DNA from 3 places in the Shewanella mytili genome. Region 1 is predicted to be linked to each of the others. Evidence: predicted binding sites of a transcription regulator. Region 1 holds the regulator's gene; each other region holds the start of a gene.
The links. The regulator sigma-54, encoded in region 1, starts transcription at its own class of promoters, with help from an activator protein. The targets are predictions, from matches to a motif close to GTTGGCACGNNNNTNGNNT.
Positions count from the first base shown of each region.

Region 1 (4,172 bases):
CCCGCACGGCATCGCTCAGCTCATAAATATTGAGGGCGGAGGTGTCGATGTAGTGATCCATCAGTTGCGACAGGGGCATGAGTAACTTGCCTTCCTGCTCGATGGCATCTTTCAGGGAGATTTTGCTCTTGGACAAGGGGTGTAGACGCCGGGTTTCGCTGTAGCGTTTCAGCAGCACTTTATCCGAGGCGTTAAGGAAGAAACTTATCACCTCGGTGTTTTGCGGCAGTTTTTCCAGCTGGCTTTCGAGCACCTTGTCCTGATTGGGCAGGTTGCGCACATCCACGCTAATGGCCACCAGCTCGTTACTGCCGCGCAGGTTGTCCAGCAAGCTGCCAATCATGGGCAGGGGCAGGTTGTCCACACAGTAGTAACCCATGTCTTCCAGAACCCGTAACGCCACAGATTTTCCTGACCCGGAGCGCCCGGAGACAATGGCCAGTTTCATCCGTTGATCACCTGATACAGTTCTGCTTGTGAGGTGGCCTTGCGCAATTGCTTGAGCACCTGTTTGTCACTGAGTTTTTCGGCCATGGCCGATAGCGTGCTCAGGTGTTGCTGGCATTGATCTGCCGGCACCACCAAGGCAAACAGGATGTCTACCGGTTGATTGTCAATGGCATCAAAAGCAATCGGTTCGTCACATTTCACCAGCACCGCAATGGGGGCGGTGATGTCTGGCAGTCGGCCATGGGGAATGGCAATGCCATTCCCGATACCGGTGCTGCCCATTTTTTCTCTGGCCAACAGGCTTTCAAAAATGGCTTGGGATGACAGGTTTGGATACTGGGTCGCCGCGAGTTCGCTGATGAGCTCCAATACCTTTTTCTTGCTGCCGGGTGTGGCGCAGGCGGTACACTCCGGCCGCAGGACGGTACTAAGTTCCATCATGAGTATTTTGTCAGCTTTTCTTTGTATTTAATGACCTGACGATCCAATTTATCAATCAGAGCGTCGATGGCGGCGTACATGTCACTATGTTCCGCGGTGCCATGCACCTCACCACCGTTCAGATTTAGCTTGGCTTCGACTCGTTGTGTGTCTTTTTCCACAGTGAGTACAACGCGCACATTATTGATCTGTTCGAAATGGCGTTCAAGTTTTGCAAATTTACCCTCCACATAGCTTTTCAGAGAGTCAGTGATCTCAATATGATGGCCTGCCAGATTAATCTGCATAGCGGTCTCCTCCATGGGGTCATTGGCTTTACAAACTCTTACGTTGATTTGAAGGCGGGATCATCATGGCTTCGCGATATTTGGCGATGGTACGCCGGGCCACGTTGATCCCCTGCTCAGCCAGAAGCTGTGCCATTTTACTGTCGCTGAGGGGCTTTTTGGGGTTTTCAGCTGCCACCAGCTTTTTAATGAATGCCCGGATGGCGGTTGATGAGCATTCGCCGCCGTCTTCAGTGCCCACGTGGCTGGAAAAGAAATACTTGAGCTCAAAAATGCCGCGGGGGGTGTGCATGTATTTTTGAGTGGTAACCCGGGAAATGGTGGATTCATGCATGTCCACCGCCAGGGCTATATCGTTCAGTACCATGGGTTTCATGGCTTCTTCGCCGTATTCAAAAAAGCCTTGCTGAAACTGCACGATGCAGTTGGCCACTTTGAGCAGGGTATCGTTGCGGCTCTCCAGACTCTTGATAAACCATTTGGCTTCCTGCAGATGACCGCGAATGAATTGGCTGTCGGACTGGCTGCGGGCGCTGCGGGCCATGGCGGCATATTGCTGGTTGATGCTGAGTTTGGGCATGCAGTCCGGGTTGAGTTCCACCACCCAGCGGCCGTTTTTCTTCCAGACGCTGACATCCGGAATGACATATTCTTCATCCTGGGGTTGCACCAGCAGGCCAGGGCGCGGGTTAAGGGTCTGGATAAGGGCTATGGCTTCGCGCAGCTCGTCTTCCTTGAGGCGGGTTTTGCGCATCAAGGTGCGGTAGTCTTTGCTGGCAATCAGGTCAAGATACTGGCTCAGCAACATCACGGCATTTTCCAGATGGGGCGTGTCGGCAGCAAATTGTGCCAGCTGGATTAACAGGCACTCTTGTAAGTCTTTGGCTGCAATGCCAACAGGATCAAAATGTTGCACACGTTTTAGCACGGCTTCGATTTCTGCCAGCTCGATTTCCGGGTCGCCCATGGCTTCGAGGATTTCCTCGGTGCTTTGGGTCAGGTAGCCCTGATCGTCAATGGCTTCAATGATGGCGGTGGCAATGGCCCCATCGGTTTCAGAAAACGGGGTAAGATTTTTCTGCCATTCCAGATGTTCGTGCAAGCCTTCACTGGTTTCCCCTTGAAAGGGCGTGTCGTCATCCCGCAGCGGGCCGGCACTGACCGCCGGTGCCGCCGTGAACACTTCATCCCAGGTGGTATCCATGGGCAGTTCTTCGGGCAGGGATTCGTTGGTGAGGGCCTCAGGGGTTTCCACGGTAGAGCTGTCGGCAACGTCTGCTGTGGCCGGGGTGTCATCCAGGGAGGCATCCGCATTTTCGCTGTTGTCGGCGAGCTGGTTGTCTTCGGTTGTCTCCAGAAGTGGATTAGCCTCCAGCGCTTGCTGAATTTCCTGTTGTAACTCCAGTGACGACAGCTGCAACAGGCGGATGGCCTGCTGCAGTTGTGGTGTCATGGTCAGTTGTTGACCCAGTTTTAACTGGAGTGACGTCTTCATGTTACCGCTTACCCCTACATCCTGTTGTGCATTAAAAAACTTTTTTTATTTAAAGCCCTTAACGATAAAGGCCGGTGTTTGTTGTTTACTATAGCTTGAATTGTTCACCCAAGTACACTGCGCGCACTTGCTGGTTATCGAGGATCTCGGTGGGGGTGCCTTCTGCAATCAGTTGCCCGTGGCTCACAATGTAAGCATGTTCGCAGACATCCAGTGTTTCGCGCACATTGTGATCGGTAATCAGCACCCCTAAACCCCGGGAGCGCAGCTGTTCGATGATTTTCTTGATGTCAATCACCGAGATGGGGTCCACCCCGGCAAACGGCTCATCGAGCAAGATGAACTTGGGATCGGCAGCCAGTGCTCTGGCAATCTCCACCCGGCGCCGTTCCCCACCGGAGAGGGACATGCCGAAGCTGTCGCGGATGTGGGTGATGTGAAACTCTTCAAGGAGTTGCTCCAGCTGTTCTTCCCGGCCGTTTTTATCCAGATCCTTGCGGATCTGCAGTACGGCCATGATGTTGTCCCGCACGGTGAGTTTGCGAAAAATACTGGCTTCCTGGGGCAGATAACCGATGCCTTTGCGGGCACGTATGTGCATGGGTGCCAAGGTCAGTTCATCTTCATCAATGAAAATCCGGCCCTTTTCGCTTTGGATAAGCCCTACTACCATGTAAAAGGTGGTGGTTTTTCCTGCGCCATTGGGGCCGAGCAAGCCCACAATCTGCCCGGTTTTTACCGCCAGGCTGACATCTTTGACCACCATTCTTTTTTTGTAGCTCTTGGCGAGATTCTGGGCGATCAGGGTGTTACTCATTGCTGCTCCTGCCGGGGGCCGGTTTTGCCATCTTGTTGGTAATTATCCGGTTGAATGACCGTGGTTACCCGGTCGTTGCCATGACCGCTGCTGGTGGCCTGCAGTTGCTGGTTTTCCAGGTCATAGACGATTTTCTCAGCGGTGGACAGGCTGCCGTCTTGTTCCACTTTGGCGTTGCCGATGAGTGTCAGTACCCGTTTGTTGATGTGGTAGTGTATTTCGTTGGCACTGGCGTTGGCGATACGACCATCCTCCAGTTGCTTGCGAAAGGTGGCAGGTGAGCCTTTGGCCACCAAAATGCGCTCGCCGTTTTTGTCGGTATTGGAGGCGTTGAGCTCCTGGGCGGTGAGTTTCATGGAGCCTTGGGTCACGGTCACATGGCCGACGTACACCACCTGCTTGTTTTTGATGTCGGCATCTTGGGTATCGGCATTAATCTTGACTTGTTGCAACAGGTCGTTATCGATGGCCGCTGCCGACAGGCTGGCCAGAGACAAGAGTGCACCGAGAAAAAGCTTATTTGGTTTCATAGGTTCCTTTTACCTGACTAAGCAGCCTTACCTGTTGAGCATTCAGGTCGGCGTAAAGCCCCTGACCCGTGATGTTGAAATCCTGGCCGTTAACCTGAATGTGGCGGTCAGAGGTCATGATCATGCTGCCAAGATCCAACTCCAGATAACTG
Region 1 covers NZ_JBKOUD010000022.1:8,207-12,378, forward strand. The annotation lists gene rapZ (RNase adapter RapZ) at 1-448, opposite strand, end outside; gene ptsN (PTS IIA-like nitrogen regulatory protein PtsN) at 445-888, opposite strand; gene hpf (ribosome hibernation promoting factor) at 888-1,178, opposite strand; gene ACIDEJ_RS14835 (RNA polymerase factor sigma-54) at 1,207-2,673, opposite strand; gene lptB (LPS export ABC transporter ATP-binding protein) at 2,762-3,490, opposite strand; gene lptA (lipopolysaccharide transport periplasmic protein LptA) at 3,487-4,020, opposite strand; gene lptC (LPS export ABC transporter periplasmic protein LptC) at 4,007-4,172, opposite strand, start outside.

Region 2 (4,172 bases), on a different contig from region 1:
CCGGAATGTAGCGGGGAGTAAAGGTCATGGGAAAACGCACGCTGATATGGCCGTCGCGGTAATCCAACGGCTGCTGGTAACTGAATCGCACCTCAAGGGTTTCCCCGGGCGCTAGATTTGCCACCTCGGCACTGAACAGGTTGGGCCGTTGCTGTTGCAATAAACTGGCCCTTTTCCCCGCCGCCTTGGCTTGTTGGTACAGTTGCCGCGCTTGCTGCCTGGCTTTTATCTGCCCCACAATCTGCCGGGTGCCTATCTGCAGATGCAAACTGTCCACCGCGGCGTTTTCCGGCAACGGGAACACATAGCGGCCATTGAGCCACTGCCCGGTGCTATTATGGTAGTGCTGCGTCACGCTGACCCGGTTTGTCAGCCCGGTTATCTGCATGTTTACATCGGTTTCCATGGATAACGCCTGAACAGGCGCCATCCCCTGCCATTCCAGGGTGCCACTGCCCGGCCAAAGTGGATTTTCCACGAGGGCTGCAGGGCGCTGCACCGAGGCCAGTGCCGATACTGACGCCAGTAAATTCACCAGCAGCAGTGCCAGTAACAGCAGGCCGTTTGCCAAAATGAGGTTAAACCACCAATCCGGTAATCCCTGGTTGGCGACACTGCCGACTGTTAATGGCAAGCCAGCCCTTGTGGTCACAACGCCCTTTTTCATCACGCTGCCCTCTGCCTGGATTACTGTGGTTGGTGCGCGGCCAAGGCGGTATTGCCGTTTTGCAAGCGTAACGTTACCCGGCGGTCAAAAAAGTCGCTCTCATGGCTTTCTTGCGCTGTCAGCGGGGCTTGCGCGCCATAGGCGTGGCAATCAAGACGTTCGCGGTTAACCCCCTTGCTGATGAGATACTGCTGCACGGCCTGCACCCGCTGCTCTGACAATTGCTGGTTAAACGCCTCCGAACCGCGGCGATCCGCATAACCGGCCAGTGTCAGCGTCAAATCCGGTGCCAGTGTCATGGCATAGGCAATATCATCCAGCTGTTTGGCAAAATGGGGCTCAATATCCGCCGTACCGGTACGGAACTGGATATTCATCCCCACGGTAAGCTCCTCCAGCCTGGAGGTACGAGCGGTTTGCAGCTGCTCAAGTTGCCGCTTGGCTGCAACATATTGGGTTTGCAACTGTTCAAGGGATTGCTGTTTCTCTGTCAGGGCGGTGATCTGCAGCGCCTGTTGCTGCAGGTGTTGCTGCTGATCCTTGATATGCTGATCATCCCCCACGCTTTTGCCTACCAAACCGCCGCTAAACGCCCCCACAATGGCGCCCACCGGCCCGCCCACTGCCGCCCCCAGCAGCAAGCCGCCGCCAAAGCCAATGGCCGCCTCCGTTTGGTTGTCAGGTTGGGGCTGGGACACGGTTTGTGCCATGCCCGGCGCAGCTACCAATGAAACCAGTAAAAGTGTGCTGATAAGTGATTTTTTCATGCGGTGTATTCCTTGTGAATGCCATCAACCGTTGTGGTTTGGATGACACTATTAAACGCTGCTGAAATGGCGTGGGCGGGGAGCAAAAGTGGCGTGTTGGCGATGAATTGTGGCAACAAAATGGCATTTGGCTGCGGGCGCTTTTTTATCAGGCAATTTGTTGTATAGTCACGGCTAATCACTCATAACCCGGAAATCCAATGAAACGCATTGCCATCGTGGAAGATGAAGCCGCCATCCGCGAAAATTATAAGGACGTATTACAAAATCAGGGGTATAGCGTACAAGGTTACGCTACCCGCCTGGAGGCAATGCAGGCATTTCAGACCCGCCTACCGGATTTGGCCATTATTGATATTGGTCTTGGGCAGGAAATAGACGGCGGATTTACCCTGTGCCAGGCGCTGCGGGCCATGTCCGGTGCCTTGCCGATTATTTTCCTCACCGCCCGGGACAGTGACTTTGACACCGTATGTGGCCTGCGCCTTGGCGCCGATGATTACCTCAGCAAGGATGTGAGTTTTCCTCATTTGCTGGCGCGGCTGGCCGCCCTGTTTCGCCGCAGTGAGCTGGCCGACAATGACACGCTGGCCACCTCGCTCATCACCCGGGGCGCGCTTTCCATTGATGCCAGCCGCATTCAAATCTGCTGGCAGGAGGTACCCATTGAGCTGACCGTGACCGAATTCTGGATGGTGCATGCATTGGCCAAGCATCCGGGTCATGTGCGCAGTCGCAGCGACCTGATGCAGGAAGCCAAAATCTATGTGGATGACAGCACCATTACCTCTCATGTGAAACGCATCCGGAAAAAGTTTCTGGCCGTTGATCCGCAGTTTGACTGCATCGATACCGTTTATGGCATGGGCTACCGTTGGGATGGTCACGAGTGAAATTGCCGGTTTATCATCCCCCGGTTGGCATTCGCACCAAAACACTGGTGTTATCCCTGTTTTTGCTGGGGTTGCCCTGGCTCGGCTACCAGTATGTGTGGGAGATGGAAAAATACCTGCGCCACGGACAGGAAAAAACCCTGGAAGGCACCACCCAGGCACTGGCCACCGCCCTGCATGAACGCCCGAAACTGTTTGACTCCCAGGCAAGTTTTCTCAAGCAGGTGGAAAAGGGGCGCGATCTTTATGCCTTTCCGTTACGGGGGCCGATTCAGTTGGACGGCAAACTGGACGACTGGTCGGCCTATCGCGGCAAAGCCATGGATTACGGCAATGATGCCCGCATATTCCTGGCAAAAGACAGCCGCTCCCGCTTGTCGTTTCGCCATATGGTAGGCAAATACAGCGGCTATCTTTATGGCTTTTTTGAGGTCACAGACCCATGGGTGGTTTATCGCGGCCGTAACAGCTTAGCGGTGGATCGCAACGATTATCTGGATATTGCCACACAAGCGCCCGATGGCAGCTTTCATCGTTATGTGGTGGCCAATACCAAAGATGGTTGGCTCAGCAGTTACGAGTTGCCACCAGAGGCGACACCCACGGCGAAAATAACCCCGGAAAACCGCATTCAGGGACAATGGCGTAAAACCGGGCAAGGCTACAATATCGAACTGCGCCTGCCGCTGGACATGGTGGGCAGCAAACTGGGCTTTGCCATCCATGATGTCAACGACAGTAAAACCCGGCAGCTGGAAGCCATTGTGGGCACATCGGCCACCGACAGCATTGACCGGCTGGGCACAGTGTTGGTGCCATCACCGGAAATTGAAAACATCATCAAGGGCATGAGCCATAACAGCTCGCGCATCTGGGTGGTGGACATCCATGGCCGGGTACTGGCCAAATCCGGTGATATCCGTAACAGCAATGGCGTCTGGGGCGAAGTGGATGACGAGCCGCCAACTTTCTGGAGCCAACTGCAAAAAGATTATCTCAACCCTTTGTATTATAAAATATTGACGCGCCCGCCTCACGACTTCACCGATGCCTTGCAGGACTCTACCGAGCTGCAAGGCAGCCACATCAGGCAGGCGTTGGCAGGGAAACTGGCCTCAACCTGGCGCTTGACCCCGGACAACAAGGCCGTGGTGCTGTCTGCCGCCAGTCCCATCTGGATTGACAACAAAGTGATGGGCGCGGTGGTGGCCGAAGAAACCACCCACGGCATTCGCACTCTGCGCAATCGCGCGCTGGAAAAACTGTTCAATGTGATCCTGATAGTCATGAGCATTGGTACCCTGTCGCTGTTCTTTTTTGCATCCAGCATCTCCAGCCGCATCCGTACCCTCAGGGATCAGGCGGAAAAGGCCATTGACAGTCAGGGGCGAGTGCTGGATACCATCCCCCCATCTGCGGTACGGGATGAAATTGGCGATCTGTCCCGCAGTTTTGCCAGTATTGTCGCCAGGCTCGGCCAATACACCCACTATCTGGAACACATGTCATCACGCTTATCCCACGAGCTGCGCACGCCGGTCGCCGTGGTTCGCAGCTCGCTGGAGCATCTCAGTTTGCAACCTATCGACCGGGATGCAATGAAATATGTGGAGCGTGCCCAGGAGGGGGTAAACCGCCTGTCGATGATCCTGGCCAATATGAGTGAGGCCACCCGTCTGGAAGAATCCCTTAACGGCAGCGATGTGGATCAGTTTCCGTTAACCAAGGTGATCAGCGGCTGTGTGGCCGGTTACCAGATGACCTACCCTGAACAACGCTTTACCCTCAAGCTACCGGACTCCCCGCTGCCGATGCTGGGGGTTGCGGAATACATTGCTCAGCTGC
Region 2 covers NZ_JBKOUD010000003.1:261,775-265,946, forward strand. The annotation lists gene ACIDEJ_RS05515 (marine proteobacterial sortase target protein) at 1-667, opposite strand, end outside; gene pdsO (sortase-associated OmpA-like protein PdsO) at 688-1,434, opposite strand; gene pdsR (proteobacterial dedicated sortase system response regulator) at 1,635-2,327, shown strand; gene pdsS (proteobacterial dedicated sortase system histidine kinase) at 2,324-4,172, shown strand, end outside.
Region 2: a site for sigma-54 is predicted at 1,543-1,561, ahead of pdsR (proteobacterial dedicated sortase system response regulator). Genes of this name have one in related genera too.

Region 3 (4,172 bases), on a different contig from region 1:
ATCGTGCCCGCCAACGGCTTACTTGCCAGAATCGGCGGGGATGAGTTTGGTGTGGTGCTGCGGGGCCCTGATGCGCTGCAACATGCCCAGGAGATGGCCACGGCATTGCTACGTGCCCTGGAGCCGGTGTTTGTGATTGACGAACTGCCACTGTTCATTGGGGCTTGTGCCGGCATCGCTGGCTACGGCGAGCTGGCTTCCGACAGCTCAGGATTACTGAAGTGCGCCGATATTGCCCTGTACCGGGCCAAGCAGTGTGGCCGCAGCCAGTTACAGTTTTATTCCGAAGCACTGGATTTGGCGGTGCAGCAGCGTCATTACATCGCCACCGGCTTGCGCCAGGCATTACCACAACAGCAGTTCTTTTTGTGCTATCAAGGCAAATTCGATGCCTATAGCGGCGAACTGGAAGGGGTAGAGGCCCTGTTGCGTTGGCAGCATCCACGGGAAGGCGTGATTACACCGGATGTGTTTTTACCCGTAGCGGAAGATTTGGGCATGATGGATGCCATTTGCGAGTGGGTGCTGCTAAGTGCCTGCCGGCAGATGCAGCAGTGGCTTAGGATGTTGGCCCCCACGGGCAAGCGCCTGAGCATTGCGGTAAATCTTTCACCCTCCCAGGATCTCCGGGAAAAACTGCTGTCCCAGGTACAAACGGCCACCCGTGAGAGCGGGTTGCCGCCTGAACTGCTGGAGCTGGAAATTACCGAAAATGCCCTGATTGAGCAACCGGAGCAATTGGCTGAAGTACTGGAAGAGGTGGTGGCATTGGGCATCACTTTGTCATTGGATGATTTTGGCACCGGTTTTTCTTCACTGGAACACATCAAGGATTTTCCCATCAGCGTGCTGAAAATTGACAAGAGTTTCACTGCCGGTATTGAAGAGGATGAAAAAGCTCGCCGATTGCTGGTGGCATTAATCAATTTTGCCCATGGCTTTGATGTGTTATCCGTGGCCGAAGGGGTTGAGACAGACCTGCAGGCGCAGTTTTGCCGTGACCATGGTTGCCAGTTACTGCAGGGGTATTTGTATGGCCGCCCGGTGCCAGCAGCTGACTTCACTCGGGATTACATAGCGCCGTTACTGCCTCAACATTGCACATGCGATAAAGGCTAGCGGAAAAATAAAGCCTGCCAAGGCCATGGCAGGCTAACTGTGGCGACATCCGTTGGGTGCCTGTCTGTGACGGATCATGACATTAGCGGGTTTGGCACATGTCAGATCCTGACGATTTTATTGTTATTTATTGTTGTAATGTGGTGCTGACAATCAGAACTCAAATTCGTAGGTGTAACCGAGCAGGAACTTCACGTCATCATTCGGCAGGTTGGTGTCTGCCACCTTGAATGACACAGCGCCCAGTGATGTGTCTTTGGTAACCGACACATTGTATTCCGAGTAGTTATCCACCCCGTACCAGCTGCTGACCACATCCCCGGTGGAATAGGCATAGTAAGCCCCCAGAGAGATGCTATCGGCCAATGGATAGCTGGCGGCAACATGGTAGTAGGTGTAGTCTTTATCATCCAGGCCAGGGCCTGCCACGTCATCACCGGCGGTGACGAATTTGGCCACGCCGAACTCCAGCCATTTCCAGGTCAGGCTGGCATATAACTCACTGAAATCAATCGAGCCGTCGGCATCGGGATAGCCGTAATACAGATAACCTACGTCGTAACTGAAATCGTCATTGATGGCGTTGGAAAAACCGCCGTAAAAATCGATTTCATAACTGGTGTTGTCCCCAAAATCCACATTGGAGCCCCAGGTGCCCAGATAAAACCCGGAGTCATGGCTGTAATCAATGCCGCCTTGCACTGCTGCACCGTTGGCGGTTTGTGTCACGCCGCGCCATAAATAGTTGGAAGTTGCACCAATATTGCCAGTGACACTTGCCTGACTCATGGGAGCCAGCATCATCAGGCCAGCAAGCGCGCTCAGTGACAGTAGTTTCTGTTTCATACCTATCTCCTTTCCCTTCTTACCGTTGCCAGAGATCCGGCATTGACACCGGAACGTCGGCTCTTTTTTTATTGTGCTAGTGAAATTCGGTAAAAAGATGAGCTAAAGCTGTGCCAAAATTGAATAGTGATATTTTACAAAAACTTAACTAATACGTTGCTTATATATTAACAAAATGATGCATTATGATGGGGCTATCTGCACAAATATGGTGCGTTACGGGTTATGGTTGGGGGAAATAAAAACACCCCGTTGCTGAAACGGGGTGCTGTACCGGCAATAAGCGGGAGGGGACGGATTCAGTTAACACTGTCTTTAAGGAGTTTTCCCGCCTTGAATTTGGGGACAATGGATTGGGCAATCTGTATTTCTGCCCCGGTCAATGGATTGCGGCCGGTTCTGGCAGCCCTTGCGGCGGTTTCAAATGAACCAAAGCCCACGATGGAGACTTTATCCCCGGCCTGAAGGGCTTCGGTAACCGCGGCTTCAAAAGCTTTCAGCGCCAAGGCGGTTTCAGCTTTGGTCAACTCAGATTTTTCTGCCATGCTGGCAATCAGTTCCGTTTTATTCATTGTTATACTCTCTGTCTTGATGTGGATATTGTTACTGCCTTGTTAAGTTGCCATAAGGGGTAGTGTAATGAAAGTGAATTTTTGCCCCCGTTGACCATGGTAGACCATGGTGGCGTTTAAGCGCTGGCCAGGACATTTAATGATTGCGCATTTCATCACACATATACCCTTGGCGGCGGCTATCAAAGCGGCAACCCTTACCGCATTCCCAGGGGGCATTGTCGTACTGTTGCGATTGGGCCATGGCGTATTGGCGGCAGGAGGCATAATCGCTAAAGTCTTCCTGCTTTAAATAGTTGGCTGAGCCAAAACCGTGATGATAAATAAATGCCGTCCAATTGCTGGTCACGTTTTTCGGCGAACTATCATTAATCCATAGCACCGCAACGAGTGCGGCGCCGAACAGACAAAGGGTGAAGATAACCGGCATTGACAATTTCACAGAAAGCTCCTGCTGACGGGGAAGTGATTGGTAATAATAAAGTTAACCCGAAACCGGAACTAGGTGTTATCGCCGGCATCCAACTATTGGGTATTACATGTCAAGTTAATGCGGTAATCGGCAGTGCGTTGCCGTCACAGGAACGCTCCGGTTACCGCCAAGGAGGTTGAAATGAGAATAGGCTATCTGCTGTTTGCGGGGATGCTCAGCGTACTCAGTGCCGGTTGTGTGCTGGCAACGGATAACAGCGCGGTGGTAGAGATGTCCAATCCCGTCACGGTGTCTGGGAAGGTGAAAATCGAATGGCAACAGCCGCATCAGTACACCGATATCCGTAGCGCCACCGAGTTGCAGCAGCGTTTTGAGCAGCGCTTGTTTGACAGCCTGACCAAAACCCTCGATAAGGCCGCTGCCAAGGTGTTGAAGGGCAATGAAACATTGGAGCTGGTGGTCACGGATGTGGATTTGGCCGGAGACTTACGGCCCACTTTTGGCAAGGGCCCCGCCTCCGATATCCGCATTGTGAAAGATATTTATCCTCCCAGAATTAACTTTTCCTACCGGTTACTGGATGGCGAGCAGGTGATTATGGTGGGGTCGGAAAAGCTGCGAGACATGAGTTTCATGGACCGGATCAGCAAAATCGATAACTCCAGCTTCAAGTATGAGCACGCCCTGCTCAAAGAGTGGTTTGCCAAAACCATTGCCCCAAGGATGTGATTTAACCGGGCTGGGGGAGCGGCATTTGTAACAGGCAAAATCCACCATGGCTGAGTTTTGCCTGTTTTTTTGCCAGCGCGCACAAGTGCGACAGCCTGGCTTCATTGCCGCCTTGTGTCAGATAGGGCGGGATCACCCCCGCACTCAGGCTCATCAGGGGTTGCTGGCATAATTGCTGTTGGCGGTTGCGGGCTAAAAAGGATTGTTCCGCCCAATGCTGCGGTGTAAAGAAGTGCTGCTTGATGATGTCGAATTCCGCCAGTATTTGCTGGCATTGACGCTTGATGGAGCCGTCTTCCCCTATGATGACAAAGTCATCGCCGCCCACATGGCCGATAAAGTGCTGTTTGCTGTAAAGTTGCAGTAAATCGGCCACGCAACGGATCACTTCATCTCCCTTGGAAAAGCCGTAGACATCGTTGTAAGGCTTGAAGTTATTCAAGTCCAGATAAGCCAGGTAAAAGGGCTGCTGT
Region 3 covers NZ_JBKOUD010000006.1:46,378-50,549, forward strand. The annotation lists gene ACIDEJ_RS07740 (putative bifunctional diguanylate cyclase/phosphodiesterase) at 1-1,119, shown strand, start outside; gene ACIDEJ_RS07745 (TorF family putative porin) at 1,273-1,965, opposite strand; gene ACIDEJ_RS07750 (HU family DNA-binding protein) at 2,265-2,537, opposite strand; gene ACIDEJ_RS07755 (hypothetical protein) at 2,674-2,979, opposite strand; gene ACIDEJ_RS07760 (DUF3016 domain-containing protein) at 3,151-3,699, shown strand; gene ACIDEJ_RS07765 (GGDEF domain-containing protein) at 3,701-4,172, opposite strand, start outside.
Region 3: a site for sigma-54 is predicted at 2,065-2,083, ahead of ACIDEJ_RS07745 (TorF family putative porin). Genes of this name have one in related genera too.